4 regions of the Exiguobacterium sp. PHA03 genome follow, and region 2 is predicted to be linked to each of the others. Evidence: riboswitches for the same ligand, from Rfam matches in the RefSeq annotation. Region 2 holds a riboswitch; each other region holds the start of a gene.

Region 1 (7,798 bases), on a different contig from region 2:
AATCCAAGATACGCATCTTCTACTGTTCGCTTGCGGATTGGTTTTCCGGCATCGAGCAGTAAGACGCATTGCCCATCTTCAACGAGCTGATGAGCAAGGAAGATTCCCGCTACACCGGCTCCGATAATCGTCACATCATACATTACAGACGCCTCCTTTTCTCTGAGTATACAAAAAAGCCGGATTCCTATAAAAGGAATCCGGACTGAGTGAGATCGCTTATTTCCATTCTGCGATGTCAGCGATTGGTAGACGAACCGATGGGTATCCTGCATCTACTGCTTTACCGATTGAAAGCAACATGACTGGGAGGTAACGCTCTTTTTCAAGACCGAATGCTTCCGCGATTTGATCTTTTTCGTAACCGCCGATTGGGTTTGTGTCGTAACCGTGCGCACGAGCGACGAGCATCAATTGCATCGAAACGAGACCTGAGTCGATCAAGATGCTGTCACGTAATGTTTCAACGTCTTCTGGACGGTAGAAACCTTTGATGGCTGGTACTTGGCGATCGCGTACTTCTTGTGGCATGAGACCTTTTTCAACAGCCATATCGTAGATTGTCTCGATGCTATCGACCGCGTTCATGTCACCGAAGACAGCGATGACAGCAGAAGATGTCTCGACTTGGACTTGGTTGAATTTCGCGAGTGGTGCAAGTGTTGCTTTTCCTTCTTCGCTATCGATGACGAGGAAACGCCATGGTTGCATGTTGACGGAAGAAGGTGCAAGTGTTGCTTCTTCAAGGATTTGTGTCATTTCTTCTTTTGAAATTTTCACGTTCGTGTCGTAGTTACGAATCGAGCGACGTCCTTTAACGATTTCCATGAAGTCCGTTGTTGTTTGAGTAGTCATAATTATTCAATCTCCCTTGTGTATGTTTTTTCTTTTTTGTGGTGTGAAAAACTTATTTCCAGTCTGCGATGTCGTTGATCGGTAGGCGAACCGATGGATATCCTGCATCTACTGCTTTACCGATTGAAAGCAACATGACTGGGAGGTAACGCTCTTTTTCAAGACCGAATGCTTCTGCGATTTGATCTTTCTCGTAACCACCGATTGGGTTCGTATCATATCCGTGCGCACGAGCGACGAGCATCAATTGCATCGAAACGAGACCTGAGTCGATCAAGATGCTATCTTTCAAATCGTTTGCTGAGATACTGCTGTACATGCCTTGGATCGCAGGTACTTGGCGATCGCGTACTTCTTGTGGCATGAGCCCTTTCGCAACAGCTGTGTCGTAGATGTTTTCGAGTTGATCGACTGCGTTCATGTCACCGAAGACAGCGATGACAGCAGAAGATGTCTCGACTTGGACTTGGTTGAATTTCGCGAGTGGTGCAAGTGTTGCTTTTCCTTCTTCGCTATCGATGACGAGGAAACGCCATGGTTGCATGTTGACGGAAGAAGGTGCAAGTGTTGCTTCTTCAAGGATTTGTGTCATTTCTTCTTTTGAAATTTTCACGTTCGTGTCGTAGTTACGAATCGAGCGACGTCCTTTAACGATTTCCATGAAGTCTGTTTGAGTTTGCGTTGCCATATTAAATCGACTCCTCTTTTAGTTTAGGTAATGCGTCAGCGTTTGCTTCGATGCGCTGAATCATCTCAGCTAACGTCCGTTGTTCTTCAGCAGAGAATCCTTCGAGTAGATCCTCGAGAAACTCATCTTTTTGTTCGCGTAATTGAGCGATGCGCGTCGCCCCTTGTTCCGTTAAAGAAACAAGAATCACCCGATTGTCAGCAGCTGAACGCTCGCGAGCAATCATCCCGGTCGATTCCAGGTGCTTGAGATGACGGGTCACTGCCGCATGATCCACATTGACGCGTTTTTGTAACTCTTTTTGGCTAATCGTTTGATCGACTTGTAGTTGAGCGAGTAGATCCATTCGAGTCTGACTAAAACCATCCGTACAGAGATCGAATTTTTGAGCAATCGTCTTATTGACAGAAACGAGTGCATAGATCAATCGTCCTTTTTCAGTGCAGGAGATACTCAATCCATCACATCCTTCCCTTCGTTCGAAGAAACCTTTGACGTATCAAAGATTGATATGTAAACGAATATAACGTGTTTAATTTGATGACGCAACTTATTTGCTTTTAACATAAAAAGAGATATCATTCACGCGGAATGATATCGAGTCAGGCGACTTAGCTAATTTGGCGTTTAGACGCTGGAATTCCTTTTGCATCGATCGCTGCAATGATCCGACGGAAATAGAACAACCAAAATTGTAGGAATGGTCCGATTAAGAAAATCGAGAGGATTGTACCGAAGAAAACAGGACCACCGAGCAACCAGCCAATGCCGCATGCCGTGACCTCCATGATCGTCCGCATCAGACGAATCGACGTTCCAAATCGCTCTGCAAGTGTCAGCGTCAACCCATCGCGTGGACCGGCTCCATATCCGACAGCAACATAAAGACCTGCCCCCATGCCGATGATGAAGATGCCGAAAATCAACCAGATCGTATTCAACCAGATCGACTCAAAAGAGGGTAAGAGATGAGAATTAAGGACAAGATTCATGAAGACACCGACGAAAATCGCGTTGACGAGTGTTCCAATTTGTGGTGTGACGCGGTCTAATGTGTACTTAACGAACACGAGTAATAGACCAACGAGCAAAATAATCGTTCCGACGGACAGTGGTGTTTTCTTTTGGAGACCAAGATGCAATACATCCCACGTCGAGACACCGAGTTCAGCAGTGATCATCATCGATGAGCCGAGAGCGAGTAAAAATAAACCGAGTAGGAAGAGTCCCCACTTTAACGTAGCGCGTAATAACCAGGAAGCACGATGACGCGTCATGTCTAACACCTCATTTCTTAAAAATAATTGATTCGTTAACTGTATCATGAGGAAAGTAGAAGAAGAAAGACGAAATTTTCCGTTTTTTCCATCTTAAGAAGGAGGGGAAGGTCGAAAGAGAAACGTATACTGAAGAAAAAAGGAGATGACAGGATGAAAGCGATCCGACACCTGATTCGTTTTACATACATAGAAGCCGTCTGTTGCGTCTTTCCCGTCATGATTTTCGCAGCGCTTGCTCTTTCACGTTATCTTCCTGCTGAACCGATCGCTCGATACGATCTCCTGTTGCTATGGTGTCTTCTCGTCCAAATCGTCTTACTTGTCACGCGTTATGAAACGCTGGAAGAGTTCAAACTGATCTTACTCTTTCACGTGATTGGTCTAGCACTTGAACTGTTCAAAGTGAACGTTGGGTCTTGGAGTTATCCGGAACAGGCTCTAACGAAAGTGGCTGGTGTTCCCTTGTATGCAGGATTCATGTATGCAAGTGTCGCAAGTTATGTCTGTCAAGCGTTCCGAAGATTTCATTTACGCTTCACAGCATTCCCACCACCTTGGCTTGCGATCAGCGTAGGCAGTCTCGTCTATCTCAACTTCTTCACCCACCACTGGATCTTCGATGCACGCTGGCTATTGATGGTCCTCGTCGTCCTTGTCTTCTATAAGTCATGGGTTCATTTTACGATCGAGCAGACGATCTACCGGATGCCGCTCGTCCTGTCTTTTTTACTGATCGCGTTCTTTATTTGGATCGCTGAGAATATCGTGACGTTCTTTAAAGGGTGGGTCTATCCGCATCAGGAAAGAGGATGGGAAGTCGTTGATCTCGGAAAATTGTCTTCTTGGTTCCTGCTTGTGATCATCACGGTCCTGATCGTCATCGTCGCGAAATACAAGCAACGGGATCCGGCTGTGGAGATATATCAGCATACATAGACGAAAAACATGACATTTCGTTTGCGATGAAGCGCTTCGATGTTCAACGCTCGTTCTAACATGTGGACGACAACTTGAGCGTGCTTGGCTCAACCAGCAACGAGACGGGAAATTATTGAAAAAAGAGTGAAACATTAGAAGTTTTAAGCCGTAGAGTAAGGTGAGAACTTATTTTTCAAGGAGGACCTTACTCATGTCATCTCAATTAAAGAAAGCAGCGAAGGAGTCGCTCAGCGGTCGTTGGGGATTTGCAGTCCTAGCTTTTCTGCTGTTTAGTATTATTCAGGGTGTTCCTAATTTATTTGGATCGGATATCGATGAGCCGTCTAGTAGTATAGATCTCGTTGTATCATTGGTGTCGATTTTATTGATTCCAGTAGGAGTCGGTTGGACATGGATTGCCATGTCGATTGCTCGTGGCGAAGAAACGAAAGTGACGGATTTGTTTGAGCCATATGGTATGTTCCTGAAAGTGGTGGGGCTGGCCATTGTTCAATTCATCTTTATCGCGCTCTGGACGTTACTCTTAATCATCCCTGGTATCATCAAGTCATTCTCTTACTTGTTGACGTACTACATCCTTCGGGATGAGCCGTCAATCGGTATTCTCGAGGCAATCACGCGTTCACGTCAACTCATGGATGGTCATAAAATGGAAGCATTTTTACTCTTCCTATCATTCATTGGTTGGGCGTTGCTTGTCATCGTTACGCTTGGTCTTGCTGTCCTATGGGTCGGACCATACTTCAGTGTCACGCTTGCCAAATTCTACGATCGTATTCGTGGGGAGCAGGCGCCAGAGCAGACATCAGATTTCGTCGCACCATACTAATTCCGAATCCCGACACTACGTCGGGATTTTTCTTTAGGGGTAAATCCGATAGGAAAAGACGGTTTAATGGTTGCTTTAGTTCAATGAATTCTGTACGATGAATGCAACACATCTTATCTAGAGAAGTCGAGGGACTGGCCCGAAGACACTTCAGCAACCCCGCTATGGCGGAAGGTGCTACTTCCAGGAAGGAATACCTTCTGAAGATAAGAGCGGACAGGACAAGATACCGTCGCTCTTTTCGAACTTCGAAAAGAGCGTTTTTTTATGATAAGGGGGACGATGGAGTGGAGTATGGTTTTTGGTTACCGATTTTTGGGGGATGGTTACGTAACGTCGAGGATGAACAGATGCCAGCGACATTCGATTATGCGAAACAAGTCGCACAAACAGCTGAACGCATCGGCTTCTCGACGACGTTAATTGCGGAATTGAACTTGAACGATATCAAAGGCATCAAGGAACCGAGTCTTGAGGCATGGACAACGGCAGCGGCGATTGCTGCAACAACAGAACGTCTTGAAATCATGACAGCGGTTCGTCCCGGGTTCCATAATCCGGCGACGACGGCGAAGATGGCGGCAAACATCGATCAGTTGAGTGGAGGACGATTTACGCTCAATGTCGTCTCGGCCTGGTGGGCAGAAGAAGCAAAACAATACAACGGTATTTTTACTGCACACGATGAACGCTATGCCCGAACGGAAGAGTTCGTCACGGTCATGAAAGGACTATGGGCAGATGCGTCACCGTACAGCTTCTCCGGCAATCACTATACGATCGAACAGGCAGAACTCCATCCGAAACCCGTCCAGCGTCCGGGAATTAAGCTCTACGCTGGTGGAGAGAGTGAAGCCGGAAAACGGACGATCGTCGAACATTGTGATGCCTACGTCATGCATGGAGGCACTGTTGAAGAAGTAGCTCATAAAATCAATGACATGAAAATACGCCGGGAAGCGACGGGACACGCACCGCTTGAGAGCTTCGGTCTTGCTGCCTACATCATTTGCCGGGATACGGAAGAAGAAGCGCTTCTTGAGTGGCAACGCATCACGGACGTCAAGGAAGACAGCGCCGGTTATGCCGGTTATCAAGATTTCATCAGTAAATCGCAACTCGAACAACAGGTCGAGCGAAATGATTATTCCGTCTCGAACCGTGGTCTGCGACCGAACTTGATCGGAACACCAGAACAGATTGCCGAACGGATTCTAGCGTTCGAAGCCGTTGGTGTCACGTTGCTCTTGTTACAATTCTCACCACAACTCGAAGAAATGGAACGCTTTGCCCGTGACGTAATGCCACTGGTCGAAGCGAAACGAAAGGTAGGTCAACAATCATGACAAAAATTCATATTCTCCACGAAAACCAAGAATGGACGGATCATCTCATCAAACGTCTCGACGAACTCAAGTTGCCGTACGAGCAGTGGCACTTGAATGAAGGAATCGTACCGTTAGATGAACTGCCGCCAGAAGGTGTCTTTTACAGTCGTATGAGTGCGTCTTCGCATACGCGGGGGCATCGTTATGCGCCAGAGTTGACGGAAGGGGTCCTCGCTTGGTTAGAAGAGCATGACCGGACTGTCTTTAACGGAACGCGTGCGCTCCGTCTTGAAGTCAGCAAAGTCAATCAATACACGGCATTGCGTAAGGCTGGGATTCGTGTACCAAAGACAACAGCTGCTGTCGGACGTGATCAAATCGTACAAGCAGCAAAAGAAATCGGTGTTTCGTCATTCATCACGAAACATAACCGTGCCGGGAAAGGTCTCGGCGTCCAGTTATTCCATTCGATTGAAGCACTTGAAGCTTATCTCGATGGTTCGACATTCGACGAACCAGTCGATGGCATCACGTTGATTCAAGAGTACATCCAAGCACCAGAACCGTACATCACGCGGTGTGAGTTCGTGGGTGGAAAATTCGTCTATGCGGTCCGAGTCGATACGTCGGAAGGATTCGAACTTTGCCCAGCTGATGCGTGTGTGATTGATGACTTGTTTTGCCCAGTTGGTGAAGAAGCGCCGCAAACACCGATGAAGTTCCAAATCGTTGAAGGCTTCGATGATCCAATCATTGAAAAGTACGAAGCGTTCCTCCAAGCGAACCAGATCGCGGTCGCAGGTATCGAGTTCATTAAGGATGCGTCAGGTACGATCTATACGTATGATGTCAATACGAATACGAACTATAATTCCGATGCCGAAGCTGCTGCAGGACGCTACGGCATGCTTGAACTGGCGAAGTTCCTCGGAGCTGCTCTTGAAACAAGCACAGTAAAATAAGAATCTGCTCCCGCCCTGTCACCGGACGTTACAAGACCGGATGACAGGGTATTTGTATAGAAAGGGGGCGGATCTATGATTACGTGGAGAGAAGAACGACAGCTCGATATCCCGATTGAGGAAGCATGGCACTTGTTTGATCACACGCGGCTGCAACGTCTGATTCCGAACGTCGTCCAGCATGAGGTGATTGAACGAAAACCGGGTGTCGTCGGTTCGACGTATCGTCAAACGTACATGCAGGGCAACCGACTCGAAACCTACATCGTGACCGATTTAGCCTATACGAATGAGCCGGACTTTAAACAAAATACGATTGGATTCACGTTAGCTAAAATATTTAAGATTGAGATGACGTTTACGCTCAAACCACTTGGACACGCTCGTTGTCTGTTGATTTATACAGGAAAAAATGAAGGGGCAAACTTCGTTGGGAAAAGTCTCTTGTCACTCGGTGGCGAACGAGAAAACGAGAAAATTGTTCAGGCCTTGTTGCAACGTGTCGAAGAAGAGGCAGCGAAACAAAAGAAGAACAATGCATGAAAAAACGGATTCCCGCGCCTGAGAATCCGTTTTTTCATATCTTATCGATTCGTATACGATTTGTGACCACTCGGTAAAACGGATAGGCAGTCGACACCTTGATAACGTTCTCGTTTTCTATCGCTGGATCGAGCGATTTTGGATTATCAAAAAGCTTAGTTACCGACTACTATTTTTAAGTATAAATACGGTTATTAAATTTTCATTTAATCCAAAGATTATATCGTTACGATAGTCGACGCAAACGAGAAATCTGTGAATCATCTTGAAGCTCCTTTAATGGTCAAAACCGAACAGCTCGTAATTCTTGTTGATCAAGCGATAGTTCAGGATCGATCCCGAGTCGAGGTTCAGGACTATCTAAGACACGGCGA
Region 2 (7,798 bases):
AAGCACGCAGTTTTGTTTCGACGTATGCGTTTCATCATCTAACAGATGAGGAAAAGGGAGAAGCAATCGAACTGATGGCATCACATTTACCGGCAGACGGAAAAATCGTCTACGCGGATACGATGTTCGTCTCAGAAGAGGCACGCCTGCAAACGATCCGTGAAGCACGTGCTCAAGGGTTTGATGCGTTAGCGGAAGATCTCGAACGCGAGTTCTACCCGTTGATTCCAGTCATGGAAGAATTGTTTACATCACGGGGATTCACTGTTAAATTTATACAATACAATCACTTCGTCTGGCTCGTAGAAGCCGAGAAAATGGGGGAATAAATCATGGCACTTCAAAAAATGAACGTCGAAAGCTTTAACCTGGATCATACGAAAGTCAAAGCACCTTATATCCGCGTCGCGGGTTATAAAGAAGGTAAAGTCGACCAAGTCGTCAAATACGATATCCGTTTCACGCAACCAAACGTTGAGCAAATGCCGATGCGTGCGATGCACACACTCGAGCACTTACTTGCTGAAAACATCCGTAACTACTCGGATGATGTCATCGATGTCTCGCCGATGGGATGCCAAACAGGTTTCTACATGGCGATGATGAACTTCGACTCGGTCGAAAAAATGAGCGAACTCGTTGAGAAGACGTTGAAAGACGTCCTCACAGCAGAAGAGATTCCAGCGCAAAACGAAGTCCAATGTGGATTTGCGAGCGCACATGACCTCAAAGGAGCGAAGCACTATGCCGAGAAAATGCTTGCCGGTCGTGATGAATGGGACATCGTCTTCGGATGATCGCGAACAACGTCCGCGACCTCGTCGGAAACACACCACTCTACGAGATCACTTCATTCGATTTGCCTGCTGGTACGCGCATTTTGGCGAAGCTCGAATGGATGAACCCTGGGGGCAGCGTCAAAGACCGCCTTGGCATTCAACTCGTTGATGCAGCAATCGAAAACGGACATGTGACACCAGGCGGTACGATCATCGAGCCGACAGCCGGGAATACCGGCATCGGCTTGGCGCTCGCCGCTAAAAAATATGATCTTCAAGTCATCTGTGTCGTTCCGGAAAAATTCAGTCAGGAAAAACAGACGTTGATGCGGGCACTCGGCGCAACCGTCGTCAACACGCCGACTGAACTCGATATGCAAGGGGCCATCGACCGGGCAAAAGAACTCGGTCAGGAAATTCCGAATAGTTACGTTCCGTTACAATTCGAAAACGAAGAGAACCCAGTCACGTATCAGCGGACACTCGGTCCTGAGCTGATGGCGGACTTGCCGCATATCGACTGGTTCGTTGCCGGTTGTGGTTCAGGTGGTACGTTCGCCGGAACAGCGGACTTCTTAAAACAACGTCTCGGTACAAAAGCAGCAATCGTTGAACCGGAAGGCTCCGTCTTGAACGGTGGTCCAGCCGGTCCGCATAAGACAGAAGGTATCGGTACAGCGAAATGGCCAAGCCTCGTGCCACGTGAACTCGTTGATGAGATTCATACGATTTCTGACCGTGATGCATTTGACGCGGTTCATACACTCGCTGCTCGCGAAGGATTACTCGTCGGTAGCTCAGCAGGGGCAGCGCTCGTTGCTGCGCTTGATATCGCGAAGCGTCACCCCGGCAGTACGATCGTCACCGTCTTCGCAGACAGTGCCGAACGCTATTTAAGCCAACAAATCTTTGAAAAGGTGGACGAAACTCATGCGTAAGAAGACAGCATTGATTCATGGAGGAACAGGTGTCGACCGGGCAACAGGAGCCGTCACACCTCCGATCTATCAAACAAGCACATACAAGCAAGATAAAATCGGTCAACTCAAAGACGGATACGAATATTCACGGACAGCGAATCCAACACGGACGAGCATCGAACGATTGATTGCGGATCTTGAAGGTGGCGCACGTGGTTTTGCCTTCGGTTCTGGGATGGCAGCGATTCATGCCGTCTTCCACTTGCTTGAGTCTGGCGACCACATCGTCATGACAGATGATGTCTACGGTGGTACGTTCCGCTTGATGCAACGCGTCTTACCGAAGTTCAACATTCAAGTGACATTCGTCGATACGACGGACCTTGCAGCAACGGAAGCAGCGATCCAAGACAACACGAAGATCGTCTACGTCGAAACACCGACGAACCCGTTGTTGAAAGTAACGGACATCGCAGCGATCGCAACGATCGCCAAACGTCACGATCTTAAACTCGTCGTCGACAACACGTTCGCGACACCATATCATCAACAACCACTCGCGCTCGGTGCAGACATCGTCTTGCACAGTGCGACGAAATACATCGGCGGACACTCGGACGTCGTCGCTGGACTTGTCGTCGTCAAAGATGATGCGCTCGGCGAAGAGATGCACTTCATCCAAAACTCGACAGGCGGCGTGCTTGGACCGCAAGACAGCTTCTTGCTCGTCCGTGGTCTTCGTACACTCGGTATCCGGATGGATGCGATCGAAGAGACAGCACATGATCTCGTTGCGTTCTTGCAAGCGCAAGACATCGTCTCGAACATCTTCTACCCAGGACTTGCATCGCATCCTGGTCACGACATCCAAGCGAAACAAGCGACTGGATTTGGTGGGATGATCAGCTTTGATGTCGGTTCAGCAGCGAACGCAGAAAAACTCGTCGAGGCGACACATTTCTTCACACTTGCTGAGAGTCTTGGTGCCGTCGAGAGCCTGATTTCCGTTCCGGCACGGATGACGCACGCGTCGATCCCAGCAGAACGTCGGGCAGAACTCGGCATCACGGACGGTCTCGTTCGGATTTCAGTTGGACTTGAGGATGCGGAAGATTTGAAAGAAGACTTAACACGTGCTTTCACGTTCCTCGAAAAAGTTTCTGAAAAAACTGTTTGACAACAAAAATAACCCCTGCTAATATTCAGAATATATTCTACAAACTTAATACCGAAACTCTTATCGAGAGTGGTGGAGGGACTGGCCCGATGAAACCCGGCAACCGCGGATCTAATCCGAAGTGGTGCTAATTCCAGCAGACAAAAGTCTGGGAGATGAGAGCAAATGGTTTTGTGTACTGAAAAGTGCGCGCGTTTGCTCTAAAACGCGCGCACTTTTTTTATTTTAGGAGGGACAGTTGTGATTCGTTTACAAGACGTAGGAAAGATTTATCGCTCAAAGCGCGGAGCGGTCGAAGCCGTCGCGAATGTCGATCTGACAATCGAGCGCGGTGAAATTTTTGGAATAATCGGTTATTCCGGAGCAGGGAAATCGACCTTGATCCGATTGTTGAATATGCTCGAAGCACCAACGAGTGGTTCGATTCAAATCGATGGTGTCGAAATGACATCACTGAAACCAAAAGAATTACGAGGCGTCCGCAAGAATGTCTCGATGGTCTTCCAGCACTTCAACTTACTCTGGTCACGGACTGTTGAAGAAAACATCATGTTCCCACTCGAACTCGGTGGCTTCCCGAAGGCTCGCCGTAAGGAACGAGTTGCGGAACTGATTCAACTCGTTGGTTTGGATGGACGTGAAAAAGCCTATCCGTCGCAATTATCGGGTGGTCAAAAGCAACGTGTCGGTATCGCTCGGGCACTCGCATCGAACCCGGACGTTCTCTTATGTGACGAGGCAACGAGTGCACTCGATCCGAAGACGACGGACTCGATTCTTGAGTTACTCGTCGACATCAATGAAAAATTGAAACTGACGATTGTCTTGATCACACACGAGATGCACGTCATTCAAAAAATCTGTCACCGGGTCGCCGTCATGGAGGCCGGTAAAATCGTCGAACAAGGACCGGTCGCAGAAGTCTTCCGTCATCCGAAGCAAGCGATGACGAAGGAATTCGTCAAACAATTGACGTCGCCATCGGAAAACGAGTTGACGTTCGCGAAACTCCGCGAACGCTACCCAACCGGAAAAATCGTTCAGTTGACGTTCGTCGGATCGACGGCGGAAAGTCCGATCCTCGCGGAAGTCATGAAGGATTCACCCGTCCTGTTCAATATCATCGGCGGAAACGTCGGTCAATCACAGGAAGGGGCGCTCGGTACACTGTTCATTCAGTTAATCGGGGAAACAGAAGCAACACAAGCGGTCATCACGAAGCTTCAAGCCAGTGATGTTGAAGTGGAGGTGGATCACCGATGATTTCATTCTTTGACAACCTAGACTGGGACATGGTGTGGGAAGCGACAGGCAGTACGATCTATATGACGGCAGTCGCTGGTCTTTCGACATTCGTTCTCGGTTTGATCATTGGTTTATTATTGTTTGCGACAAATGAAGAATTGTTGTTCAAAAATCGGGCGTTTTATTCGATCTTGAGCTTGATCGTTAACGTCTTCCGTTCGATTCCGTTCATCATCTTACTGATCTTATTGATTCCATTTACGAAAGCAGTCGTCGGTTCGTTCCTCGGACCAACAGCAGCATTACCGGCACTGATTTTAGGAGCCGCACCGTTCTACGGTCGGATGGTTGAACTCGCACTTCGCGAAGTCGATAAAGGTGTCATCGAGGCAGCTGAATCGATGGGCGCGACGAAGTTCCAAATCATCTACAAAGTCTTAATCCCAGAAGCATTGCCTGCTATCGTTTCTGGTATCACGGTTACACTCGTTGCACTTGTCGGTTACACGGCAATGGCCGGAGTAGTCGGCGGAGGTGGACTCGGGGACATGGCCTTCATCGAAGGATTCCAGCGTTCTCAAAACGATGTCATCGTCATTGCGACCCTCTTAATCTTAGCAATCGTCTTCGTCATCCAAATCATTGGGGACTTACTGATCCGAGCAATCGATAAACGTTAATTCAAATTTTATTCATATTGGAGGAATCATTCATGAAAGTTTGGAAAAAATTCGTAGGTACTGCCGCTGTATCCGTTTTAGCAATCAGTCTTGCTGCTTGTGGCGAAAAATCATCAGGAAGCGACGACAAGACACTCGTCATCGGTGCTTCGAACGTACCGCACGCTCAGATCCTCGAACACGTCAAAAAGGAATATGAAGCAAAAGGCTACAAGCTTGAAATCAAGAAGTTCCAAGATTACGTGCTTCCGAACAAAGCGCTCGCTGAAAAAGAACTCGACGCGAACTACTTCCAGCACGTACCGTATCTCGAGCAACAAGAGAAAGAAAACAAATCGTATAAGTTTGCGAACGCAGGTGGCGTCCACGTTGAGCCACTCGGTATCTATTCGAAGAAATACAAGTCACTTGATAAGTTACCAAACGGTGCAACGATCTTAACGAGCTCAAACGTCGCGGAACGCGGTCGTGTCTTGACGTTCCTTCAAAACGAAGGATTAATCAAACTCAAAGACGGTAAAACGACAGACGCGCAACTCGGTGACATCGCGGAGAACCCGAAGAAACTCAAGTTCAAGACGAACATCGAAGCATCGCTTCTTCCGCAAGCTTACAAGAACAATGAAGGCGACGCCGTCCTCATCAACACGAACTATGCGATCGATAACGGTTTGAACCCGTTGAAAGACGCGATCGCGTCAGAAGATGAGTCTTCACCATACGTCAACATCATCGTCACACGTGACGGCGATGAGAAAGACAAACGTGTCACAGCACTTCTTGACGTGCTGCACGAGAAGAAAAACCAAGATTGGATTCTCGACAAGTACAAAGGTGCGGTCGTTCCAGTCAGCAAATAAGTTCACCGAAGCCGGCATCCTTCCTATATAATGGAAGGATGCTTTTCATTTGTCTGAAACAGGGGTTAGGGGGAATCATATGCAACGCATACGTCAACTGCATCCGTTGACAATCGGGGTCTTGTTCGGGACGTTTTTCTCACGTCTCGGAACGTTCATTACGATGCCATTTTTCGCTATCTACATGACGACCGTTCTGAAGTTTGATCCGGTCGATGTCGGCTGGGTTCTCAGTATTTCGGCGATCGCCAGTCTCGTTATGAGTTTCATCGGCGGTACATTGTCGGACCGGTATGGTCGCCGGGCGATGATGCTCGCCGGAACGATCGGGTTCGCGATCGTCTTCATCGCACTCGCGCAAGTCGAGACGTTCTGGGCATTCTTCATCCTCAGTGCCTTGAACGGAGTCTGTCGTTCGATTTTTGAGCCATCCGCTCGTGCCTTGATCAGTGATACGACGGACGAAGCGAACCGATTGTTCGTCTTCAATATCCGTTACGCGATGATCAACATCGCAGCTGCGATCGGACCAGGAATTGCCTTACTGCTGAGTGCGGGGAATACGTCCGCAACGTTTTACATCACGGCGTTCGTCTATATGGCATACGGGGTGATGATTGGATTCTTATTTAAACGTCATCCAATCACTGAGACACATGGTGGCAAGAAGGTCTCGTTCGGAGCGACGGTTCGTCTGTTGCGGACGGATATCGCCTTTACGCTGGCACTCGCCGGCATCATCTTCGGGGTCTTCGGCTACAGCCAGTTCAATTCGACCTTGCCGCAATTCTTGACGGAGACGTCACTCCTTGAAGGCGGGAAGACACTCTATGCGATCTTAATCACGATCAATGCGATCACCGTCTTGATCGTGCAGTATCCGATCATGAAGTTTGGCGTCAAGACGTCACCGCTCGTTTCGATCACGACCGGGATTGCGACTGTTGCGATCGGACTGTTCGTCATGGGGAATGCAAACGCGATCTGGTGGATGATCGTCGCGATGTTCATCTTCACGTGCGGGGAAGTGATGATGTTCACGATGACCGACATCTTGACTGATCGCTTTGCGAAGCCGGAATTAAGGGGCAGTTATTTCGGGGCAATGGGCTTGACGTCGATCGGACAATCAATCGGTCCAATTGCCGGCGGACATTTATTAAGTTTATATGGAGCGGACCGTCCGTTACCGATTTTCGGGATTTTAGCGGGCTTGACATTATTCGGAATACCACTGCTCCTACTGTCACAACGGATTCATCGGACTTCGACGATCGAGGAACTGGAGGAACCGATGAAACTTTCGAATGATTCTCAACAAAACGCATGATTTTGAGAAAAAACAACGAGCGATGACGCTTGAATAATACGCCATGTTTCTTTAAGATTAGAATGATACTAAATTAGTAACGCTCGTGTTCTGAATCGTCAGTCACGAAATGAATAGATGGAGGGATTCTAACATGAAGGCTTCACACTTGAAGATTGAAGATCTACACGTCGCGATCGACGGCAAGGAAATCTTGAAAGGCGTCAACTTGGAAATCAAAGGCGGGGAAATCCACGCGGTCATGGGACCAAACGGGACAGGTAAATCAACACTCGCATCAGCATTGATGGGTCACCCATCGTACGAAGTGACATCTGGTTCAGTCACACTCGACGGCGAAGACGTCCTCGACATGGAAGTCGATGAACGCGCACAAGCAGGTATGTTCCTCGCAATGCAGTACCCAAGCGAAATCAGTGGTGTTACGAACTCAGACTTCCTTCGTTCAGCAATCAACTCGCGTCGTGAAGAAGGCGATGAAATCTCACTCATGAAATTCATCCGTGAACTTGATTCACAAATGGGTCTTCTCGAGATGCCTTCAGAAATGGCACACCGTTACCTCAACGAAGGTTTCTCTGGTGGAGAAAAGAAACGTAACGAAATTCTTCAGATGATGATGCTTAAACCAGCAATCGCGATTCTCGATGAAATCGATTCAGGTCTTGATATCGATGCACTTAAAGTCGTTGCAAAAGGTGTCAACGAAATGCGTTCACCTGAATTCGGCTGCTTGATCATCACGCACTATCAACGTCTCTTGAACTATATCGAGCCAGACTTCATCCACATCATGATGGGCGGAAA
Region 3 (7,798 bases), on a different contig from region 2:
ATTCACGAATACCATACGTGAAGAGAAGCGTCAGACAGAGTGTTCCGAAAATCACGAGAAAGACGTACGAGTAAGAAGAATGACTGAGGATGACTCCACCAAGAATCGGACCTGAAAAGAGAGCGATTTGATTAGATGTCTGAATCAATGAATTGGCTTTAGTGAGCTGTTTTTTCGAAACGAGTGTAGGCAGTAAGGAAGCATTCGCTGGCGAAAAGAATGCATCCACACTACCGAATAAAAAGGCAAATCCTAAAATCGTCAGCAATGTAAGCTGATCGGCATGAAGTAACACGAGGAGGCAAATTATAAAACTGATCCGTAGACCGCTTGAGATACGCATGATCGTTGAACGTTTATAGCGATCGGATAAGACGCCACCGAACAACATGAGAAAAATACGGGGTAACAAGGTGGCCATGAGGACGAATCCGAGATATGACGCCTGGTTTAGCGTATGGATGACATACCATTGTTCAACAAACAGATAGGTTGATAGGGAGAGGGCGGAGCACATACCGGACCCCCATAAAAATAAAAAAGATTGATTTTTAAACAGTGATTGTTCCGTATCCATTTCAACAGGTAGCATAAGACACCTCCGATTTAGACCTCGTCGTTCTCAAACAGTGGTTCATCAATTGCGAAGGCAGTCGACATGATATAGAAGTGTTTTTTATCTTCTTCGTCTAGTGAAGGAGACCGTGTGAACTCGTCCAATAGAGCACGATATTTTGTAGCAAAGCGTTGGAAGTCGGCTTCAGACATCGTCAGTTCCTTTTGAAGTGATAAGCTCATCCAGTCCTCGACGTTCGAAGATGAAGGAGAAAAAGTAGCTGTCGGAGCCGTTAGAACGCGTGTCTTTGCCCGGTCCAATACTTCGAGATACGACTGTCGGGTCGCTTCATTTGTCTCGACGAAGTTCAGTAGATGATCGGCAGGAATGTATCCTCGAGCAATCGCTTGATAGTATTTCAATAGATTGCCGCCCTGTTCTTCCGTCCGGACGAGACGAATCAAGTCATGCTTTTCAAGTTCCCGTACGTGATAGAGGACCTTCGCGCGGGATAACGTCAGCAAGTGGGCTAACTGATGTACCGTATGTGGTTTTTCGACGAGAAACATAAGAATTTTTGTTCGTAACGGATCACTGATCACTTTTAACTGTTCATAGCTCTCTAATATGTGAATCGCTTTTTGTTCCATGCAATCATCTCCTTTTTAACCGGTTAATTTTTATTAACCGTAAAACAAAAGACTGTTTTTGTAAACGGTTACAAATTTATGTAAGGGTGTTGATAAAGAAGACATCATTTGTTTGCATACAAAAAACTGACTCCCGTAACATCTCGATCATCCTCCACTTTCTACTGAAAGTAAGGGAAGAACGAGATGTTTGAAATCAGTCTCAGCTACTGTATGTGGTTCGAGGTGATTAGACCGTCGTCGTATCTTTCCATTCCTGCTCGATGAAAGCATCGCGACCAGAAGCAGCACGATCTTTTTTATAGTGCTCTGGATTTTTCTTATGGAAGTCTTGATGGTACTCTTCCGCTGGATAAAATTCAGAAGCGGTATCAATCCGCGTCACGATTGGCTGTTTGAAACGGTTGCTTGCAGCAAGAGCGTCACGAGAAGTAATCGCAGCTTCATGCTGCGCATCCGTATGATAGAAGATTGCTGGCGCGTACTGCGTACCGCGATCTTGGAATTGACCTTCTGCATCCGTCGGATCCGTTTGGGGCCAGTAGAGTTCAAGTAAACGCTCGTACGGGAACAGGCTCGGATCAAACGTGATTTGGACGACCTCGAGGTGTCCCGTCGTTCCTGTTTTGACTTGCTCGTATGTCGGGTTATCGACGTGTCCGCCCATGTAACCTGATACGATTCCCTCGATTCCTGGTAATTCTTCAAATGGTGTCACCATGCACCAAAAACATCCACCTGCAAATGTTGCTTTTTCCATCTGTCTCTTCCTCTCCGTGGGAAATCCCCATTGTATGTCTGACAGCGAGAAAACGAAAACGACTCCTTCGCTTGGTTGCAAAAGGAGTCGCCGCTTTTTATCAACCAAAGCTTTCGCTTTGCTGGTCGTAGCACCTTGCTATGCGCAGGTTGCTGGGACGTCATCGATCCAGATCTCTCGGTCCACTCTTGATAAGGGTATATGAAGTTGATGTCATTCGTTATCATTGTTGTGATGATACCATTCACAAAGAAATAAAGTCAATCCTTAGAATTTAAGGCACGTAAAACGGTTGCCCCAAGTGTCTTCGCACCGATCAACAACGCTTGTTCATTGATCTCGTACTGTGGATGGTGCTGCGGATAGTTGACGCGACCGTCCGTATAGCCAGAGCCGGTAAAGAAATAACTACCCGGGACGTGTGTTAAGTAATGTGCGAAGTCGTCCGCCGCCATCATTGGTGTGAGTGCCCGGACGGATGCTTCCGGTAAGAAAGCAGCAGCTTCCTGAACGAGTTTTGTCTCGTCCGGGTGATTCCAGAGCGCCGGGTAACCAGTCGTGAAGTCAATCGAATACGAAGCACCGATGCCAGCACACGTCGTCTTAGCGACAAGATCGACTTCTTGCCGGAGCTGATGCCGCAGTGTCTCATTGAACGTTCGGATTTCCCCGACAATGCGTGCCTCACCCGTAACGATATTTGGTGCTGTTCCTGCATGGAAAGAACCGATTGCGAGAACAGCCGGCTCAAACGGATCAACCCGTCGACTAACGAGATGTTGTAAGTTGCAGACGAGTTGCGCTCCAGCGACGAGAGCATCTTTTGTTTTATGCGGTGCCTGGGCATGACCACCTTGACCATGGACGATGATTTCGAATTCGTCGATCGCACACAATGTATGTCCTTCCCGGAACCCGATCGTGCCAACCGGTAAATCATTTTCGAGGTGTGTCGCGAAAATTGCATCGACCCCTTCGAGGACGCCGGCTTCGATCATTTGGATTGCTCCACCGGGAAAGACCTCTTCTCCATGCTGGTGGATGATCCGAATCGTTCCTTGCAATTGATCGCGTAACGGATAGAGTGTAGCAGCAAGGACCATCACGATCGCCGTATGACCATCGTGTCCACATGCATGCATGACCCCGGGATGGATCGACCGGAAGGCAAGCGTCGTCTCTTCTTGAAGTGGTAAAGCATCAAAATCGGCACGGACCGCAATCGTCGGACCAGGCTGTTTGCCTTCGATCGTCGCGACGACACCACGACCTCCGACGGCTGTTTGATGAGGAATGCCCTGTTCTGCGTAAAAGGCGGCAATCCGTTCTGGTGTGCGGACTTCCTGGAAAGAGAGTTCCGGGTGTCGATGAAAATCGCGACGTAACGCGATCATTGTCGGTTCGAATTGTTCGAGTGCTTCAAAAAGTTGAGTTTGCATGTTCAAGCTCCTTTAACGTGTGTCTTTTCGCGAAAATGGGTACAGATACAGGTAATCACGAAAGGGGATAATGTAACATGGGAGAAATCGTCGTCAATGCTGTACTTACAATCAAAGCTGGACTTGCGGATCAAGTCTTCCCGATTTTACAAACGGTTTATCATGCTTCACAAAAAGAAGAAGGATGCTTACGTTATTCCTTGCACCAATCGATCGAGGATGAGCATCAATTCATGTTGTATGAAGTGTATCGGGACGAAGAAGCGCTTGAAGCGCATATCGCATCCGACCACTATAAAGCCTACCGTGAACAGATCGAATTATACTTGATGGACCGACAAGTGGCGAAATACGTCGAGATGACTTTCTGACGTGTTGCGATAAGAAGAGACGAACCCGTCGAAACCGACGGATTCGTCTTTTTTATTACATCGATTTAAAGCCGAGGAAATGCTCCTGCCAACGCGGTTCATAGATTGAATTGATTTGCAGCTGTGAACCACCCGCATGGATGAAGTGTTCGTTATCAAGCATGATTCCAATATGCGATGGACCGTCTGTATAGGTGTTCTGGAAGAAGACGATATCTGAGCGTTTACCACTTGAGATGCTCGTCCGGCGATTCGTGAAGAACGCACCATACCAGTAGCCACGAACGTTCGTCCGACCACCGTATTTTCCAGCTTGGTTCGTCGCATAGTGAATCAGTCCGGAACAGTCGAAGCCACCGTTTACGGCATCTTGCGAACCCCATGTGTAGGGTGTTCCGATATGCTGGACGGCTGCTTGGATCAGCTTTTCACCACGCGTATTATTCTTTTTGACGACTCGTTTATCCGACGTGATCGTCACGGCGGATACCGGAAGATAGACAGGTGTCCAACCTGATTGGATGACATAGAAATTTCCGACCCGGTGACGCGGATAGACGCGTTTGCCTTGTTCAACAAGTCCACTGCCTTTTGGGCTCGTCGGACTTGCGAAAAAGGATGTCGTCTGTTTGACGGTATAGATTTTCGCCCGGTCGATCGCTTTTTGTGCCAGGCTCATATCGGGTTTACTCGTGCTGATATAAGGGTTGAGGACATAACCGGTTTGACCACTGACTAAGCGGACTTGCCAAAAGTCATCATCAATCGATTTCAAACCGACTAATTTCGTCCCTTTCTTCAAATAAGCGGCCGGACGACTGTAAGCGACGTCGGCAGAGAAGAGGGGAGTTTGATCTAGATGAACATAAAACGTCGTCCCTTTTTTTGCTTTTGCCATCGGTTTGTTCAGTCCGATACGACTCGAATCGACGAAACCAAAGGTATTTTTGTATTTGACACGTGTATAATAACCGCTTTTTCCGTAGATCGAGATCGAGGCACCTTTTTTTAATGTACCGATTTTTTTACCCGACAGTTTTGCCTGCGACCGGATGACGACGTCGTCTTCTGTCACGTAACGTTGACCAGAGACATCATACAGATCCGGCTTTTTCGTGACGAGATCCGTCGTCTTGACGTAACCGTAGATCGATCCTTTTTTCAAGCGTGTGTAACTACCGCTCGTTCCGTAAATCGTCAATTGATCAGCCCGTTTAACAGTATAGACTGTTTTACTGCTCGTCGAAGCCGACGTATAAACAGACAGGTTGCGTTTCGCGTATCGTGTCCCGGTTGATGCATAGACTTTTCCAGTACCGAGATCAGCTGTCTTGACGTAAGCATGAATCCCGCGGAAGTTGATTCGACTATAGACACCGTTCGTCCCGTAAACGGTCAGTAAAGTATTCGTTTGATGTTGCTTTAAGATAGGACTTGAAGATTTGGCATCCGAATAGATCGGTGTAGCGCGCTGAACATAGAGGCGTGCGGTCTTCGGATAGTACTTTAGTGTCCCAAGATGTGCCGTCAGCACATAGGCATACTCGTCGTTTCGTTTGATTCGTGTAAATGAACCCTCGATGCCGTACGTTTGAAGCGAAGTATTCACAGGAAGCGATTGTACGACTTTTCCTTTCGTAGTCGCAGTAGCATAGACCGTCGTCTGCTGTTGGACGTAACGTAGCCCTGTTTCCGGATGGTTCACGATTGGCGTATCAGCTAAATCAGTCGTCAATACGAAAGCGTAACCCGTTTTAGTCGCCACACGCGTAAAAGTACCCGTCGTCCCAAACGTTTCGAATGCTTGATTTTGAACGATGGCTGTCTTCGTACTCGTCGTCTTCGGCTCAACGAAAAGTGAAGTTGTTCGTTTAACATAACGCAGTCCTGTTTCCGGATAATTTTCGACCGGCGCATCTGCTAAATCAGTCGTCAATACGAAGGCATAACCTGTTTCAGTCGCCACGCGCGTAAAGGTACCCACCGTACCGAATGTCTCGAATGCTTGATTTTGAGTGACGGCTGTCTTTGTACTTGTCGTCTTCGGCTCAACGAAAAGGGAAGTTGCTCGTTTGACGTACTGTGTTCCAACCAATTTCGGAAGTTGCTCGAGTTGTGTCGTAGGTACGTAGACGTATTGCTCTTTCCATTTCAGGCGTGTGAACGTGTCAAAAGTGCCGTATGTATCGATTCGCTGATAAGCGGGAAGTGTCGTCACGACGGTGGAGTCAAAAGGTGAAGCGACTAATGAAAGTGGACTTTTCGAAGTCAACGTTGCTTGTTTTTGGAAGACAGGCGCTGTTTGCGTTAACGCACTTGTTGCGACATAAGCAATTCCTTCTTGCCAACTGACACGAGTGAAGTCACCGTCCGTATCGAGCGTCTTGAATGTCATTCCTGCTGGTAGTTGTTGGATGACAGTGGTAGAGTCAGCTGTTTGTAGCAATGCGGTATTCTCTTTCAAATAAGCCGTTCCTGTCGTTTCTGTGACTGTTTGTACTTCTGCCGTCGGTTGAGCAGGTGGCGATTCAGCGAAAGCAGGTGCGGGTAGAACCGAGCTCAACATCAATGTTGCAGCGAGTCCAGCAACATGAGCAGTCCATTTTTTCATCAAGAGGTTCACTCCAATTCTTAAAATTTGTCATTAGGAATAGTGTAGCATGCGCTTGTTTAAAAATTGATGAAAATCAAAAAAATAGGAGATTGGGCATAAAAAAACGGTATGCCGAAGCACACCGTTTGAAGTCATATTTTAGTCATCGTCCTCATGATCGACTTGCCATTCCCAGTCGAGCATGCCGTAAATTAAAGAGTCGCGCCAGTGGTCTTCTAAATAGACCGTCTCGCGAAGCTGTCCTTCCTTTGTCATACCGACTTTTTGTAAGACACGTTCAGAAGCGACGTTCCGTGGATCACATGTCGCTGTGATTCGGTGTAATTCTAGTTTTTCAAAACCGAATTGAAGAAGGAAAGAGGCAATTGACGTCGCGTACCCATTTCCCCATTCATCGGGTGAGAGGACATATCCGATTTCGGCGATTTTATGTTCCACGTCTGTAATGACGAGTTCACCGGCACCGATGACGACGTCACTTGGAAATGTCACGGCAAAGACATAACGACGTCTTGGTGTCTCGAGTTCACTTTCTAGTGCATCGTGCAGGAATTGTTTCGTATCGGTCTCGGAATTCGGTCCCCACGACTGAAATTGGCTGACGATGGGTTGTGACGCATAGGCGTGGACCGCTTCTACATCTTCCGGTGTAAAACGACGAATCCGAAGTTGGTCATTGATTTTATAACGCATGCAGCATCCTCCTCTTTCAGATGAAGTCACTTTAATTCTATTAGACAAATCGAAGACGAATTCCTGTTTGACACGGGAAAAAGGGCGTGCTAGGGTGGACGTATCGAATGAAATAGGCAGTATCCTCTAGGGTTCCGTACGGCTGGACCGAGGGAGGAACATGGACGTTTGTCCATGCAACGGAGGGATAAAAGCCCGGGAGTAAAGCGAATCGTCTCGCTTGCTCCCGGGCTTTTTCATTTGAAATCATCTATTAGGAGGCAATTACTATGGCAAAGTATTGGATCGGGATCATTATCGCAGCGTGTTTTGAAGTCGGTTGGGTCATCGGGTTAAAACATGCGGCAACACCATTCGAATGGGGAGCGACAGTCATCTGTATCATCGTTAGCTTCACCGTATTGATTAAAGCAAGTAACCATTTACCGGTCGGAACGGTCTATGCTGTCTTCGTTGGTCTCGGGACGGCAGGGACGGTCTTGACGGACATCGTGTTGTTCGATCAAGCGGCTTCCGTGATGAAATTAGCATTGATCGCTGTCTTACTCGTTGGCGTCATCGGTCTAAAATTAGTCAGTGGAGAGGAGAAATCAGCATGAGTTGGGTGTATTTAGTCATTGCCGGAATCTTTGAGATGTTTGGTGTCGTCTTGATCAATACATTTAATCAAAATAAGAATGCGAAGAATCTACTGTTGATGGGAACAGGGTTCGGA
Region 4 (7,798 bases), on a different contig from region 2:
TTGATTGAATGTAACTGAAAACTGGTGTTCACTATTCCGCCCTACCATCTGAATCGTTAGTTCTTCTTGCGTTGGATATACGTGTAAGATTTCCCATAGTACACTGCTTTCTTCTCCTCGAAACACGATACGATGCTTCATTCGATTTCCACCTCTGAGCCACAGGATATTTACTAGCACTTCTCGAAAGTAACCCATATCTTCTTCATCCGAAAGGAGTCTGCTTATGCCTGATACGCCAAAGACAGGTCCTACCGAACAGTCCGTTGATGCCTTTCTGACACAAGTCGAACCGCCGCAACGTCAAGCAGATGGTATCACACTACGTCAGTTCTTCGAAGATGTCACGGGATATGAAGCCGTCCTTTGGGGTTCATCCTTGATTGGTTTTGGTTCCTACCATTATCGCTATGCCTCCGGCCGCGAGGGCGATAGCTTTTATGTCGGCTTTTCTCCGCGGAAGACGAACCTCGTCCTTTATCTCGCACTTGGTGAAGACGCAGTCTCAGAACGACTGCTTGCCAGTCTCGGTACGTATCGACGCGGTAAGTCCTGCATTTACGTCAAACGACTGACTGACATCGACTTAGGCGTACTTCGGGAAATGATCGAGCACTCGATCCGCACGTTAAGAACCATGTACCCCTCTTGATTTCAATCAAAAACAGCCGAAGCGAATGCGCTTCGGCTGTCTTGTTATCGAATTAATGTCCGCCTTCCGTCCGGTCGATATGGCGAATGTGTTTGAGATTGACCCCGATGATGATGACGGATAAGAGGACGAAGCCACTTCCGACATAAAACGGTAGATTTGCGTTGAAGATTTCAGCCAATTTACCGGCCATGAATGGCGCGATGGCTGCCCCGAGAAAACGTAGGAAACTGTATGCCGCAGATGCTGTCGAACGTTCGACAGGTGCTGCATCCATGACAGCTGTCGTGATGAGCGTGTTGTTATTCCCAAGCACAGCTCCCGCCAAGATGACACAGACGATGACGACGGCTGGAGTTTCCGTGAAGATTCCCATTAAAAGAAGCAAGATCGCGAATGTGATCAACATCATGATCATCGCTTTGATCGTTCCGAACCATTGTTTCAGTTTCGGAGCCGTTAAGACTGATGTGATCGCAAGCAACATCCCCCAACCGAGGAAGACGAATCCGAGTCCTTTCGCTGGTAGTTTCATGACGAATGGTGCATAGGCCATGATCGTAAAGAAACCAACGTTATAAAGCGCCGCAACGATTCCGAGTGTCAAGAGCGAACGATGCTTCATCGCTTGGAACGGTGCTTTTAATGATAACTTTTGTTTTGGTGCAGCAGATGCTGCTGGTTTTGGCATCAAGAAGAGCAAGACGAGAAACGCGATGACCATGATTGTCGCAACACCCATGAATGGGGCGCGCCATGTGATCGAACCGAGTGTTCCGCCTAATAGCGGTCCAATCGAAATCCCAAGACCAACGGCTGCTTCATACAAAATGATGGCTTTTGCTGTTCCGCCTGACGACAGCGAAACGATCGCAGCCAGTGCGGTTGCGACGAACAAAGCGTTCCCAAGTCCCCATCCACCGCGTAACGCGACGAGCGTCCAAATGCTGTCTGCTTGTGAAGCAAAACCAGCAACAGTTGCGATGACGGCGATCCCGAGCATTAATGTTCCTTTTTGACCAATCCGTGATGAGATCGCGCCTGTAATTAACATCGCGAATGCCATGACGGCGTTATAACTTGTAAATAAGAGCGTTACTTCACTTTTGGACGCTTCTAAATTCTCGGCAATCGTCGGTAACACGGGATTGACGAGTCCCATTCCCATGAATGCTGTAATACTGGCGAAAAAGACTGCCCAAACAGCAACCGGTTGATGGAATAATCCATGTTTGCTTTCCGCTAATACCGTTTCCGGCTCAAGCGTCGTCGTTTTTTCAGCAAGTGCCATAGTGTCCCTTCTTTCTATTGAATGTATTATATGAACTGTTTAAACGAATGGCGGATGACGTCGCCTCGACTAATGATCCCAACAAGACGTCCTGCCTTAAGGATTGGAAGCTTTTTGATCCGTTTTGAACCGAGCGTTGCTGCAATCTCTTCCATTTCTGTATCAGCGTCTGCTGTTACAACCTTCCGGCGTGCAAGTTCCATGACAGGTCGATTCAAGATATGACGAATTCGATCTTCATAATCTTCTTCGTCTCCTTTGATGACATCTACATATAAGAATGTATCGACGATGATGTCCTTGTGTTTTCCGATCGCGCGCATGATATCTCCGTCACTGATATAACCGACGACCTCTTGCTCGGCATTGATGACGGGTACGCCGCTAATACCAGATTGAATGAATCGTTCGATGACCGTACGAATCAGATCTGTATCGTTTACCGTAATGACCTCTTGTTTCATCGATTCATAAGCTTTCATCTGAATTCTCCTTTGTCGTTCGTTTCTCATCTACGAAAGTTGTATGATACAATTAAAAGAACAAAAATGATTGTATAATACAACTACAACTCTGTCAAGCCTCCTGCTTTTCGCATTGACAGCTTATCCACATTGGGTAATCATGAGGAACAGAGAGACTTTTTTTGAAAGGGGAGATACCCGATGTCTCAACAATCACTCGAAACCATTGAACTCGAGTTAGCGATCCTGATCCGGCGCTTAACGACGGCGACGGCAGACAATCGTAATTTGGACCGTGCTTCTTATCTCTTACTGCGACAATTAGCGGATTCCGGCAACGTCGGTGTTAAAACACTTGCCCGTGAACTTCAGCTCGATGTCTCGACCGTCAGTCGTCAAGCAGCGGCACTCGATCAGAAGCAACTCGTTGAAAAAGTAAAAGATCCGACAGATGGGCGAGCCTTCTTCTATCATATTACAGATAAAGGACAACAAGAACTCACCATCTACCGAACCGCACGTCTCGCGAGCATCGAACGTCTACTGACAGACTGGCCAGCGGATGATGCAGAAGATTTCGGACGCCTATTGCAACAATTCAATCGCGCCTTGCGCGAACGGTAATGGAATCACACCATTAAAAAAACGGACGCGAAATCGATTGATTTCGTGTCCGTTTTTTCGTCATCATTCATCACGTATGAGAAACCTGGCAAACCGAACGAATTTGCGCGATATGTTCCGGTGAAGTTCTACAACAACCGCCAATCAATCGTGCTCCAGCTTCATACCATGTCTTTGCGATGGCTTGGAACGACGTGCACTGATTCGTACCCGACCACGTCTTTGCGACCGGATCATAGACTTCACCGGAGTTCGGATAGACAATGATTGGAACACTCGTCAACGTCTTAACGTGACGGATGAAGTCGGTCGCGTAGGATGCCGGAAAACAATTTGCACCGATTGCTGCAAGTTGCGGATGCTGTCCGATTGTCTCGATGCATATCGCAAGCGGTGTTCCCTCACTGATGTGCGTCGCATCTTGAAGCGAGAACGTCAGCCAAGCAGATACTTCCGGGAACGCTTCGAGAATCCCGAACAACACGACAGCTTCCTCAAGCGACGGAATCGTCTCGAATGCCAGCAGATCAGCCCCTGCTTCAATCAATGCTTCGATGCGCGGTCTGTGGAAGGCTTCTAGCACATCTGCTGACACACCATAATGACCGCGATACTCAGAACCATCTGCTAAGTAGGCACCATAAGGACCAACTGATCCCGCAATCAATGCGGCACTCTTTCCGCTACGCGTCCGTGCATCTTGCGCTAAGGTAACCGTTTGTCGAATTAACGCTTGTGCTTCCTCGGTCGTGATGTGACGTTGCTTGAATCCTTCGATACTTGCTTGATAGCTTGAGGTGATCGCAACATCGGCGCCCACTTCAAAGTAATCGTGATGGACACGCTCAATCTGTTCCGGTGCTTCGATTAAGAGGCGTGCTGACCAGAGTGGATCGTTCAGGTCGAATCCCTTTTGTTCGAGTTCAGTCGCAAGCGCACCATCTAAAATTAGGAAAGGAACTTCCTGTAATCGTTGATCAACTGGATTTTTGATTCGGGACATCTTCAACACTCCGTTTCTGAGAAGAATTCGTGAACGCATGAACGACATAACAGATCACGATGAATGGGATACCGCAATACAAGGCGACTCGTTGCGTCGGATCAAATCCGATACCAATCAGGGAAATCAAACAGACGACAAAAGCGGCGATCGGTACCAATGGAAAGAGTGGTGTACGATAGACCAATTCGTCGACCGTATGCCCTTCGCGGAGGAATTGTTTCCGGAAGCGATACTGCGCAACGCTGATACTCATCCAGACGACGACGACAGCAAGGCCGGAAATCGAGACGAGCGCAATATAGACACTTCCTGCTGCATAGATGCTAGACAGCAAAGCAAGTCCTCCGCCAAGCATGCTGAACAATACAGCTCGAAGTGGAACCCCACTTGGCGTCACCTGGGCAAAGAAGCGCGGAATCATGCGTTCGTTCGCAAGCGACCAAAGCATCCGGGAGGCAGCGTAAAGCCCAGAGTTCGCTGCCGACAAGATCGCTGTCAGAATGACGAAGTTCATCACGTCTGCCGCATACGGAATTCCGATTCGTTCGAACACCGCAACGAACGGACTTTCGAGCACGCCCTTCCCTTCCGTTGGCAATAAGACGGCTAATACGATGATCGTACCGACGAAAAAGAGGACGAGTCGCAAAATCGTTGTTCGGATCGCAAGCGGAATCGTCCGCTTCGGATCGACCGCTTCACCCGCTGCGACGCCGATCAATTCCGTTCCTGAGTAAGCAAAGTTCACAGCAAGCATCGTCATGAAGATCGCAAATGCTCCATTTGGAAACAATCCTCCTTCCGTTAAGGAAGAAAAGAATGGTGCTGGGCTACTATCTTGTAATGGGATGAAGCCAACGATGGCTCCCGCACCAAGTAAAATGAACGCAATGATCGTTACGACCTTAATGGCGGAGAACCAAAATTCAACTTCAGCGAACACACGGACCTTCAAGACGTTGATACCAAGGATCATCGCAGCGAATAATGCACTGAACACCCAGACTGGAATCGACGGGAACCAACGTTGCATCAAAATGCCTGCTGCCGTGAATTCTGAACCAAGGGCGACCGTCCACGTCAGCCAGTAGAGCCAGGCCACCGTATAACCGGTACCGGGTCCGATATACTTCGTTGCGTACTTATGGAATGATCCGGTTTCCGGCATGTGCACAGCGAGTTCACCGAGACTTAACATGACTAAGTAGACGACGACGGCTCCGATCAAATACGACAAAATCGTTCCGACACGTCCCGCTTGTTCCAACGTATAACCTGTACTTAAAAATAATCCTGTTCCAATGACGCCTCCTAACGACAGCATGATCAGATGACGTGATTCCATCTTGCGTCGAAAAGCTCCGCTCGTTTTCATGAATCCATTTCCTCCTCGTTCCACCTATTTCAAACAAAAAACGCATCCTCACGGATGCGTCGGTCGACAATTCGGAAATCTTATCGATCGGGTGCAGCACCCGCAGGAATTAGCACAGTATCTTTCGACCTGTTGCTGAGGTTTCATAGGGCCAGTCCCTCCACCTCTCTGGATAAGTATGTAATTGTTCCTAACCCTATCAAGTCTTTTCCGAATTGTCAACACAATTCAGAATACTCCTACCAAAAAACATTCCGCATTATAATGACCCGGAATGTTAGAACACTTTATTTTTTTGCGAATAGATCCGCTGTCTTTAAGGCTGCACGAACCGCTTTTCGGTTCAATGTCCCTTGCTGGTGCTTCATTTTCTTCGTTTGGGCAGCCAGTTGCGCTTTGAGCGCCGCAATTTCCTGATCTTTTTGAGTCGTCGTTGTTTGTTTCTGCAATGCTTTGATTTTCTTATCTTTTTCAGCTAATTGAGCTTTTGCCTGTTTTTGCGCATCTGCGATTTTTTTATCTTTTTCGGCTAATTTCTTTTTTGCCTTTATTTGTGTATCTGCGATTTTTTTCTCTTGTTCTGGGAAGAAGCGTTCGAAACGAGCTACTGCTTCTTCGAGACTCACGCCAGAAATCGGTTGAACCGGTGGAAGTAGTTCCGCTTGCGCCATTTGACGGTCAAACGGTACATTCTCAGGATAGTTCGTCTCTTGATAAATGTGTTCAAGATCATTCACGTTCAAGAAATCAACGAAGTTGTCGAAGTTACCTGCTTGAACACGTGCCGGACTTTGGAAATCAGCATTGGCTACGACGTCGGATAATTGTGTATCCGCTTTGATGTCGTTCGCCCAAATATGCGTCAACTGATGATAATCCGTTAGTTCGCGCATTCGTGCATCCTTTGGAATGAGGATACTCGGCGTACCCGCAAGCGTTGCTGTGATATTTCCATGCAAGCGCGCACCAAAACTGAGGTCTGCCTGCCCGATGAAATCGAACCATGTTTGTGCGTTCAAGAAGAAACGAACACGATCGTTCATGTAAGCAGGATCCGACATCTTCACCGGATAGTTCGTCACGGACAAATCTGCGATCGGATGCGTTCCTGTATACGTCAATTTCAGTTCCTTCATCCATTGGGGAATGAAGTAATGATTCGGATACTCTTCCATTCCGCGCGTAATGAAATCAAGAACATTTTGTGGTGCTAAACGTGACGAGTTGACCGTAATCATCGACTCGGGCGTAATGTTCGTTTCACGAATATGTAAGTCGCGACCAAACGCGTACATCGAAGGACATCCGATGACACGATGATCAATGCCTTCGCGAAAACCAAGACGCGTCAAGTATTTCGACGTGATTTCCCCACGAAGACCAAGCATGCTTGAGCGCTCGAGAACGGCACTGACGAATGCTTTGACATCTTCATCGAACGGGAATCCACCATCTAAGTCTGGTTCAAACGGTGCACGTAAGCCTACACCGATGACGACGACTGGAATTTTTAATTTCTTGATAAGGCGGGTGTACTTCCGTAAAGTCGGTACGAATTCTTTTCGGAATGCGTCCGCTAACGGAATGACGTAGAGATCGAAGTTAGCATTGATCTCATCCGCCCGTTCTTCATCGTAATAGTAATAGTCCGGTGTAATCGTCGTACCTTCTGTCATTAACGTCCGAAAGATACTGTATTGATAAATGAGATTTCCAACGTTTCCTCCAATGGAATTATGTTTCATCAAATAAGGAGCATCGAACTGTTCGAATGGTGTCATACCTGCACGAATAATAATACGTTTCATAATGGATAAACTTCCCCTCTCGTCTGCTTCATTCGTCCTTGCAAGAAAAAAATGCGGAAAAATATATTATCACTTTTTTTCAATCTCATTAACAATAGATGAATTTTATTTCGGAAGTCAACGATTCCTAGGGGAAACAGGTCTTTCGTCATCAAAACGAAACATTTGTACTACTCCATTATTTTTCTAAAATAGAAAAATGTAACTATTTAATCGTTCCAAGATACATGCGTAAGTTTGATTCGACTAATTTTAAAGCTCTGAACCGTTCTGTCGAAGTAGGTTTTAACAAGGCGCTGAAAAAATGTTCCACTTCGACTGGCTGACCTTTTTCCATATCGCGCAACATCGACGATTTCATCGTATCTTCCATCGCATGCATCTGCTTCAATAGCACCGTTTCTGTATCGTCATTGAAGACCGCGCCCTGTTCTTCCATCGCCTGTTTCGCTTCGTTCATGACGTCTACAATCATCTGACGCCCGACAGCTTCTTCCCGAATCGAACCGATCGCTGAACGAAATAGCGTCGTCACACCCGCAAATGTCGAAATGAAAAGATACTTTTGCCACATGTCA

What was found. A riboswitch is a leader RNA that binds a small molecule or an ion and turns the genes downstream of it on or off. The one in region 2 is predicted to bind S-adenosylmethionine.
Region 1: linked by a shared signal. The riboswitch ahead of Q7C19_RS13010 (LLM class flavin-dependent oxidoreductase) and the one ahead of Q7C19_RS08940 (methionine ABC transporter ATP-binding protein) in region 2 are both predicted to bind S-adenosylmethionine.
Region 3: linked by a shared signal. The riboswitch ahead of msrA (peptide-methionine (S)-S-oxide reductase MsrA) and the one ahead of Q7C19_RS08940 (methionine ABC transporter ATP-binding protein) in region 2 are both predicted to bind S-adenosylmethionine.
Region 4: linked by a shared signal. The riboswitch ahead of Q7C19_RS12885 (amino acid permease) and the one ahead of Q7C19_RS08940 (methionine ABC transporter ATP-binding protein) in region 2 are both predicted to bind S-adenosylmethionine.

What each region holds. Positions count from the first base shown of each region.
Region 1 is NZ_JAUTYQ010000003.1:89,812-97,609, forward strand. It holds gene Q7C19_RS12975 (NAD(FAD)-utilizing dehydrogenase) at 1-143, opposite strand, end outside; gene Q7C19_RS12980 (nitroreductase family protein) at 220-855, opposite strand; gene Q7C19_RS12985 (nitroreductase family protein) at 908-1,543, opposite strand; gene Q7C19_RS12990 (MarR family winged helix-turn-helix transcriptional regulator) at 1,545-2,000, opposite strand; gene Q7C19_RS12995 (YczE/YyaS/YitT family protein) at 2,155-2,820, opposite strand; gene Q7C19_RS13000 (DUF817 domain-containing protein) at 2,974-3,759, shown strand; gene Q7C19_RS13005 (DUF975 family protein) at 3,953-4,591, shown strand; SAM riboswitch class I at 4,702-4,804, shown strand; gene Q7C19_RS13010 (LLM class flavin-dependent oxidoreductase) at 4,879-5,937, shown strand; gene Q7C19_RS13015 (ATP-grasp domain-containing protein) at 5,934-6,881, shown strand; gene Q7C19_RS13020 (SRPBCC family protein) at 6,957-7,424, shown strand; gene Q7C19_RS13025 (NUDIX domain-containing protein) at 7,708-7,798, opposite strand, start outside.
Region 2 is NZ_JAUTYQ010000001.1:1,696,508-1,704,305, reverse strand. It holds gene Q7C19_RS08960 (class I SAM-dependent methyltransferase) at 1-329, shown strand, start outside; gene Q7C19_RS08955 (S-ribosylhomocysteine lyase) at 333-797, shown strand; gene Q7C19_RS08950 (PLP-dependent cysteine synthase family protein) at 794-1,717, shown strand; gene Q7C19_RS08945 (bifunctional cystathionine gamma-lyase/homocysteine desulfhydrase) at 1,710-2,876, shown strand; SAM riboswitch class I at 2,934-3,038, shown strand; gene Q7C19_RS08940 (methionine ABC transporter ATP-binding protein) at 3,117-4,139, shown strand; gene Q7C19_RS08935 (methionine ABC transporter permease) at 4,136-4,801, shown strand; gene Q7C19_RS08930 (MetQ/NlpA family ABC transporter substrate-binding protein) at 4,834-5,661, shown strand; gene Q7C19_RS08925 (MDR family MFS transporter) at 5,741-6,991, shown strand; gene sufC (Fe-S cluster assembly ATPase SufC) at 7,125-7,798, shown strand, end outside.
Region 3 is NZ_JAUTYQ010000002.1:242,650-250,447, forward strand. It holds gene Q7C19_RS12365 (MFS transporter) at 1-592, opposite strand, end outside; gene Q7C19_RS12370 (ArsR family transcriptional regulator) at 607-1,206, opposite strand; gene msrA (peptide-methionine (S)-S-oxide reductase MsrA) at 1,436-1,966, opposite strand; SAM riboswitch class I at 2,061-2,164, opposite strand; gene Q7C19_RS12380 (M20 metallopeptidase family protein) at 2,227-3,405, opposite strand; gene Q7C19_RS12385 (putative quinol monooxygenase) at 3,483-3,776, shown strand; gene Q7C19_RS12390 (SH3 domain-containing C40 family peptidase) at 3,832-6,387, opposite strand; gene Q7C19_RS12395 (GNAT family N-acetyltransferase) at 6,529-7,083, opposite strand; gene Q7C19_RS12400 (DMT family transporter) at 7,353-7,682, shown strand; gene Q7C19_RS12405 (DMT family transporter) at 7,679-7,798, shown strand, end outside.
Region 4 is NZ_JAUTYQ010000003.1:69,061-76,858, reverse strand. It holds gene Q7C19_RS12915 (hypothetical protein) at 1-141, opposite strand, end outside; gene Q7C19_RS12910 (DUF1801 domain-containing protein) at 227-652, shown strand; gene Q7C19_RS12905 (MFS transporter) at 705-1,943, opposite strand; gene Q7C19_RS12900 (CBS domain-containing protein) at 1,970-2,425, opposite strand; gene Q7C19_RS12895 (MarR family winged helix-turn-helix transcriptional regulator) at 2,609-3,031, shown strand; gene mmuM (homocysteine S-methyltransferase) at 3,102-4,034, opposite strand; gene Q7C19_RS12885 (amino acid permease) at 4,009-5,412, opposite strand; SAM riboswitch class I at 5,490-5,591, opposite strand; gene Q7C19_RS12880 (polysaccharide pyruvyl transferase family protein) at 5,700-7,220, opposite strand; gene Q7C19_RS12875 (ketopantoate reductase family protein) at 7,426-7,798, opposite strand, start outside.